2 linked regions of the Hydrogenovibrio crunogenus genome follow. The protein of the gene in region 1 binds, or shares a complex with, the protein of each later gene. Links are inferred from orthologs where the notes say so. Each region holds a gene or a part of one and is shown in the gene's direction. Other genes may lie near its edges.

Region 1 (3,324 bases):
CGTTTATTACAAAGACGCCTCCTGCATCAGTTTTGTTGAAAAAGGCAGCTGGTATCCAAAAAGGTTCTGGTGTTCCAAATATGGATAAGGTTGGAACAGTAACACGTGCGCAGTTAGAAGAAATTGCAAACACAAAAATGGCAGACCTGAATGCTAACGATTTAGATGCGGCAGTAAAAATTATTGCTGGTTCAGCTCGTAGCATGGGCTTGAATGTAGAGGGGTAATGGGAATGGCTAAGTTAACAAAAAAACAAAAGATGTTTGCTGAGAAAGTTGATTCTCTAAAGTCTTACGACGTTCTTGAAGGTTTTTCTTTGGTTTCAGAACTGGCGACAGCTAAGTTTTCTGAATCTGTAGATGTTGCTATTAAATTAGGGATTGATCCTCGTAAATCTGACCAAGTTGTACGTGGTGCAACGGTTATGCCGAATGGGACTGGTAAAGACGTGCGTGTTGCGGTATTTACTGGCGATGCAAATGCAGCGGCGGCAAAAGAAGCGGGTGCTGAGTTTGTTGGGATGGATGACCTCGCAGCGGAAGTGAAAGGTGGCATGATGGATTTTGACGTTGTGATTGCGTCTCCAGATGCGATGAGAGTTGTCGGTATGTTAGGTCAAGTGTTGGGTCCTCGTGGATTGATGCCGAATCCTAAAACTGGAACAGTTACGCCTGACGTGGTAAATGCAATTAAGAACGCAAAATCAGGTCAAGTTCGATTCCGTGCTGATAAAGCAGGGATTGTTCATGCGTCAATCGGTAAGGTTGATTTTGCGCCTGAAAAATTAAAAGAAAATTTAAACGCATTGATTGAAGATTTGAACAAGGCTAAACCTGCTGCTGCAAAAGGTACTTATATGAAAAAAGTATCTATTTCTAGCACAATGGGCCCTGGTATTGTTGTTGATCAATCATCATTGTAAGAAATTTCTCATTTAATAGATGAGAATGCGAATTGGGACTCCTTAAGTTAAGTAATACTTAGATTGAGAGAGCGCCCATCGCAGACCGTAGGTGAATGTTGAAGTTACATTCTTAATAGATTCAAACCTACGTAGATGGAGGAGCTTGGCTTTAGTCAAGCTGTTTTGGAGGTTATATGGCACTCAATATCGAGGATAAAAAAGCCGTTGTTGAAGAAGTCTCTGCAATTATTGCAGAAGCGGGTTCAATGGTCGCGGCTGAATATCGTGGGTTGACTGTAGAGCAATTAACAGAACTACGTTCTAAAGCACGTGAAGCAAATGTATCAGTTCGTGTTGTTAAAAACACACTGGTTCGTCGAGCTGTTGCTGGAACTAAGTTTGAAGATATGGCAGAAACATTTTCTGGTCCATTAATCTTTGCATTTTCTGGAGAAGAGTTAGGAAACGCAGCTCGCGTTTTTAAAGACTTTTCAAAAGCAAATGAAGCTTTAGTAGTTAAGTCGCTTTCGATTGGTGAAGGTGTGATGGATGCTAGTCAGCTAGCGGCAATTGCGGCTCTACCGACCTACGATGAAGCATTAAGTAAGCTACTTTATGTAATGAAAGAGCCTGTCGCTAAGGTGGCACGTGGTCTTGTTGCAGTTAAAGATCAAAAAGAAGCTGAAGCAGCTTAAGCTTACGTATTAAAAATATTTAATTTAAGGAAAATTAAAATGGCAATTACAAAAGACGATATTTTAGAAGCAGTTGCTAACATGTCAGTAATGGAAGTTGTTGAACTTGTTGAAGCAATGGAAGAGAAATTTGGTGTTTCTGCGGCTGCAGTTGCAGTTGCAGGTCCTGCTGGTGATGCTGGCGCTGCTGGTGAAGAGCAAACTGAGTTTGACGTTATCTTGACTGGTGCTGGTGATAACAAAGTTGCAGCAATCAAAGCCGTTCGTGGCGCAACTGGTCTTGGGCTTAAAGAAGCGAAAAGTGCAGTTGAAAGTGCACCATTTACGCTTAAAGAGGGTGTTTCTAAAGAAGAAGCAGAAACTCTTGCAAATGAGCTTAAAGAAGCAGGTATTGAAGTCGAAGTTAAGTAAAACTTCTTCTTCTGCTCTTGTAGCATGATTATGGCTGGCGTTTTTTGCGTCGGCCTTTTGTTGTTTATAGTAGTGTGTAAAAGTGTAATCAATAGTATTGAGATATTTGGTTCTGTTATTACAGTTTTATGCATTTTCTGGAAAGAAATTTTTCTTTCTTTTATTTAGTCGAATGTTGGGGTAATGATGACCTATTCTTTAACTGAAAAGAAACGTATTCGTAAAGATTTTGCGACACGATCTTCAATTCTTGAAGTTCCTTATCTTCTTTCTCTCCAGAAAGAATCTTTCAAAGAGTTTTTACAAAAGGATAAAAAACCACTTGAGCGTGATCCAATAGGATTGCACTCTGCATTTTCATCTGTTTTTCCGATTCATGGTGTTGCTGGAACAGCAGATCTTGAGTACGTCAGCTATACGATGGGTCAACCAGAGTTTGATGTTAAGGAATGTAAGCAACGTGGTGTAACTTATTCATCCCCTTTGCGTGTCAAAATGCGTTTGGTCTTATTTGATAAAGATGCGCCAGCAGGAAAGCGCCCGGTTAAGGATGTTAAAGAGCAAGAGGTTTATCTAGGTGATGTTCCTTTAATGACAGAGAATGGAACATTTGTTATTAACGGAACAGAGCGCGTTATTGTTACTCAACTTCATCGTTCCCCTGGTGTGATTTTTGACAGTGATAAAGGAAAGTCACATTCGTCTGGGAAAGTTTTATTTAATGCTCGTATTATTCCATATCGCGGTTCTTGGTTGGATTTTGAATTTGATCATAATGACTGTGTGTTTGTTCGTATTGACCGTCGTCGTAAACTTCCAGTTTCGATTATTTTTAGAGCTATGGGGTATAGCTCTGAAGAGATTCTAGATACCTTTTTTGAACACACGCATATTTCTTACAAGAAGGATGCATTTGTCATGCAACTGGTTCCAAGCCAGTTAAAAGGACAAACTGCGGCATTTGATATCGCTGATGGCGATAAAGTAATTGTGAAAGCTGGTAAGAAAATTACAGCACGAAACATTAAGCAACTGCAAGAAGCGAAAGTTGAGAGTGTTGTTATCCCGGAAGAGTATCTTCTAGGAAAAGTGTTATCTTCAGGAATTACGAATGAAGAGACTGGCGAGTTAGTCGCTCGTTCGAACGAAGTCATCGCCAGTGACTTGATTGAAACAATGAAGTCTATTAAAGATTTATCTTTCCGTATTTTGTTTATTGACGATTTAGAAAATGGATCTTATATCTCAGATACGTTGAATCTAGATACCACTACATCACAACTTGAAGCTCAAATTGAGATTTATCGCATGATG
Region 2 (3,126 bases), 190 kb from region 1 along the record:
AGTAGAGCGTATCAACTTTGAAGATCCAGATGTTGCGCGTAAGAAAATCGCATTTGAAAACCTAACCCCATTGCATGCCCAAGAACGCTTGAAAATGGAATTGGGCAATGGCAGTACCGAAGACATTACCACTCGAATCATAGACATCGCAGCGCCTTTTGGTAAGGGGCAACGTGGCTTGATTGTGGCACCGCCGAAATCCGGTAAAACGGTTATTCTGCAGCAAATCGCCCAATCGATTGCTGAAAACCACCCTGAAGCTTACTTAATTGTGCTGCTGATTGACGAGCGTCCAGAGGAAGTGACTGAAATGCAAAGAACCGTTAAAGGGGAAGTGATTTCGTCAACTTTCGATGAACCTGCGACACGTCACGTTCAGGTTGCTGAAATGGTCATCGAGAAAGCGAAGCGTTTGGTAGAGCACAAAACAGATGTGGTGATTTTACTGGATTCCATTACACGCCTGGCCCGAGCCTATAATACGGTTGTACCGTCTTCAGGGAAAATCTTGACCGGTGGGGTGGATGCCAATGCACTTCATCGCCCTAAACGCTTCTTTGGTGCCGCTCGAAACATCGAAGAAGGCGGTTCTCTCACCATTATCGCAACTGCACTGGTTGATACCGGATCGAAAATGGATGAAGTGATCTTTGAGGAATTCAAAGGAACAGGTAACATGGAGCTTCACTTGTCTCGTAGCATTGCGGAGAAACGTACTTTCCCTGCCATCAATATTGAGAAGTCGGGGACGCGTAAAGAAGAGCTACTCACCACACCGGATGAGTTACAAAACATCTGGATTTTGCGCCGTTTCTTACAAGGCTTAAACAATGAAGTTGAAGCAATTGAAACCTTAATTGATCAACTAAAAGTAACCAAAACGAATGAAGAGCTCTTTACGGCGATGAAACGATAATCGTCTCATAAAGCCTGCTAATCGCGTTGAAAGGTGCTTAGCAGGAAAAATTTGCAGTAAATTCATTAATTAATTGATGATTTTTCTTGCAATTTAGTTTTTTAGTTCTATAATTTCGCTTTCTTTTTTAAACATAGTGGCTATTCAGCTTTGCCTGATTGCAAGTGATTCACTTAAGTTGGTTACCAACCTAATCACTCAGCAAAAATGATAAAGGGTAAATTGAAAGCTACATAATACAATGGACCGTCATCATGCAAGCAGGCATTCATCCAGAATATAATGAAGTTGTTTTCCAGGATATCTCTACTGGTGAAACCTTTTTAACTCGTTCAACGATTGAAAAGACTTCTGGCGACACCATTACTTTAGACGGTAAAGAATACCCACTAGTTCGTATCGAAGTTTCTAGTGCATCACATCCTTTCTTCACAGGTAAGCAATCACTTGTGGATACAGAAGGACGTGTTGAAAAATTCCGTCAAAAATACGGTATGCGCAAGTAAGTACTTCACTTTACTATTTTGTAAAATTTACAAAATATTCAAAAAAGGCCGTCTTTTCGGCCTTTTTTATTTTCTACCCCCAATTTTCTGTCCCTCTCCTTTCTCAGCACAACATTAGTATAGTGGCGTAACGTTTGCTTTTAGCTTTCCAAATACAAACAAAAGGCTATACAATACTCTCTATGAACTCATTTATCTCAAGACCCTTTACTCGGCTGTTTTTTACCAGTGCCCTACTCTGTATACCGTTTATAACGCATGCTGACGACTGCGCTCCGAAAAAAATTGATGTTTGGGTCAAAGCCAGCTTCGCTTTGAGTGGGGATACCGTCATTATTCAAAATAAACAATACCGTCTAATCGGCGTTGAAGCCCCTCAAATTGAAAAGAAACAAAAGTTCTATACCAATGGGCAGCCTCTGGCAAAACAATCACAAAAAAAACTGAATACGATTTTGGCCAACCATAATTTACGTGTTGGTGTCGAATACGATCAAAAACGTTCTGACGAATTCTATCGAACCTATGTTCATCTTTATGTGAAAGAGGGCAATAAAATCATTAATTTACAAAAATTGATGCTTGAAAGCGGGTTGGCATTGGCTCAGTCAGAACCACCAAATAATTTACACCAGAAATGCTATTATCAGGCTGAAAAAACGGCCAGACAAAACAAAATCGCTTTATGGAGCCTCGTAGAAAAACGCCCAGATCTCAATTATCCGATTGCGCCGTCTTCTAATATCACGACCGATGACGAGGGTTATCATATTTTTAAAGGCAAGATTGTCAAAGTCGACAAAAGTTCAAACAACTATATCCTCAATATGGACACAACAGGCATCCGAATTCGGAAGGCTGACTGGGAACATTTTGATTACGATCAACTCGAAGCGCTAGAGGGAAAAGTCATTGAAGCACGCGGGTATGGTTTCTTATTTCAAGGCGCTATGTTTGTCAAAATACACTCTCCTTATGCGATTGATCGACTCAACCCTGTCAATCAATAACGGGACGATAAGATTTAACACACTTTTTATGACATTTTCTGGTCTTCAACCGTTAAAATAACCTCTTAAATTTTTTGAGACTTCGTGCTGCCACAACCAGCCTTCTCACTTTAAACCGTATTAGTTAAATATAAGAAAGGATTCCTTATGGCGGAGCTACAAAACGACCGTTTCCTACGTGCCCTACTCAAAGAACCCGTTGATCAGACTCCGGTTTGGATGATGCGCCAAGCAGGCCGCTATTTACCAGAGTACCGCGCTACCCGAAAGCAAGCAGGTTCTTTTATGGATTTATGCCGTAATAAGGAACTGGCGTGCGAAGTCACCTTGCAACCTCTAGAACGTTATCCGTTAGATGCCGCTATTTTGTTTTCGGACATCCTAACGATTCCTGACGCAATGGGATTGGAACTACGTTTCCAACCAGGTGAAGGCCCTATTTTTGATAAACCAATCAAAAGCATGTCTGATGCGAAAAAACTATTTGTTCCGGACATGGCGTCAGAGCTAGGATATGTCATGGATGCCGTCAGCACCATTCGAAAAGCATTAGATGGCCGCGTTCCTCTGATCGGCTTTTCAGGTAGCCCTTGGACATTAGCGACTTATATGGTGGAAGGCGGCTCCAGCAAAACCTTCGCCAAAATCAAAGCCATGATGTACGATGAGCCGGCCACGCTTCACCATATTTTAG

Evidence for each region.
Region 2: rplL (region 1) and GHNINEIG_RS00570 share a complex: the UniProt entries of both Escherichia coli proteins name them as parts of the 50S ribosomal subunit. The link is inferred for Hydrogenovibrio crunogenus from one-to-one orthologs.

The regions. Positions count from the first base shown.
Region 1 is NZ_CP032096.1:331,736-335,059, forward strand. Bases 331-3,324 are described here. They hold rplL (50S ribosomal protein L7/L12), read left to right. Parts: upstream 331-1,638; coding sequence 1,639-2,010; downstream 2,011-3,324. Other genes in these bases: rplA (50S ribosomal protein L1), read left to right, coding at 331-922; rplJ (50S ribosomal protein L10), read left to right, coding at 1,099-1,599; rpoB (DNA-directed RNA polymerase subunit beta), read left to right, coding at 2,197-3,324. In the rest of the region: rplK (50S ribosomal protein L11), read left to right, coding at 1-227; more of rplA, read left to right, coding at 233-330. UniProt on the Escherichia coli protein: The binding site for several of the GTPase factors involved in protein synthesis (IF-2, EF-Tu, EF-G and RF3). Is thus essential for accurate translation.
Region 2 is NZ_CP032096.1:139,098-142,223, reverse strand. Bases 1-2,796 are described here. They hold GHNINEIG_RS00570 (type B 50S ribosomal protein L31), read left to right. Parts: upstream 1-1,170; coding sequence 1,171-1,422; downstream 1,423-2,796. Other genes in these bases: hemE (uroporphyrinogen decarboxylase), read left to right, coding at 2,580-2,796; GHNINEIG_RS00565 (thermonuclease family protein), read left to right, coding at 1,605-2,432; rho (transcription termination factor Rho), read left to right, coding at 1-916. Outside these bases: more of hemE, read left to right, coding at 2,797-3,126.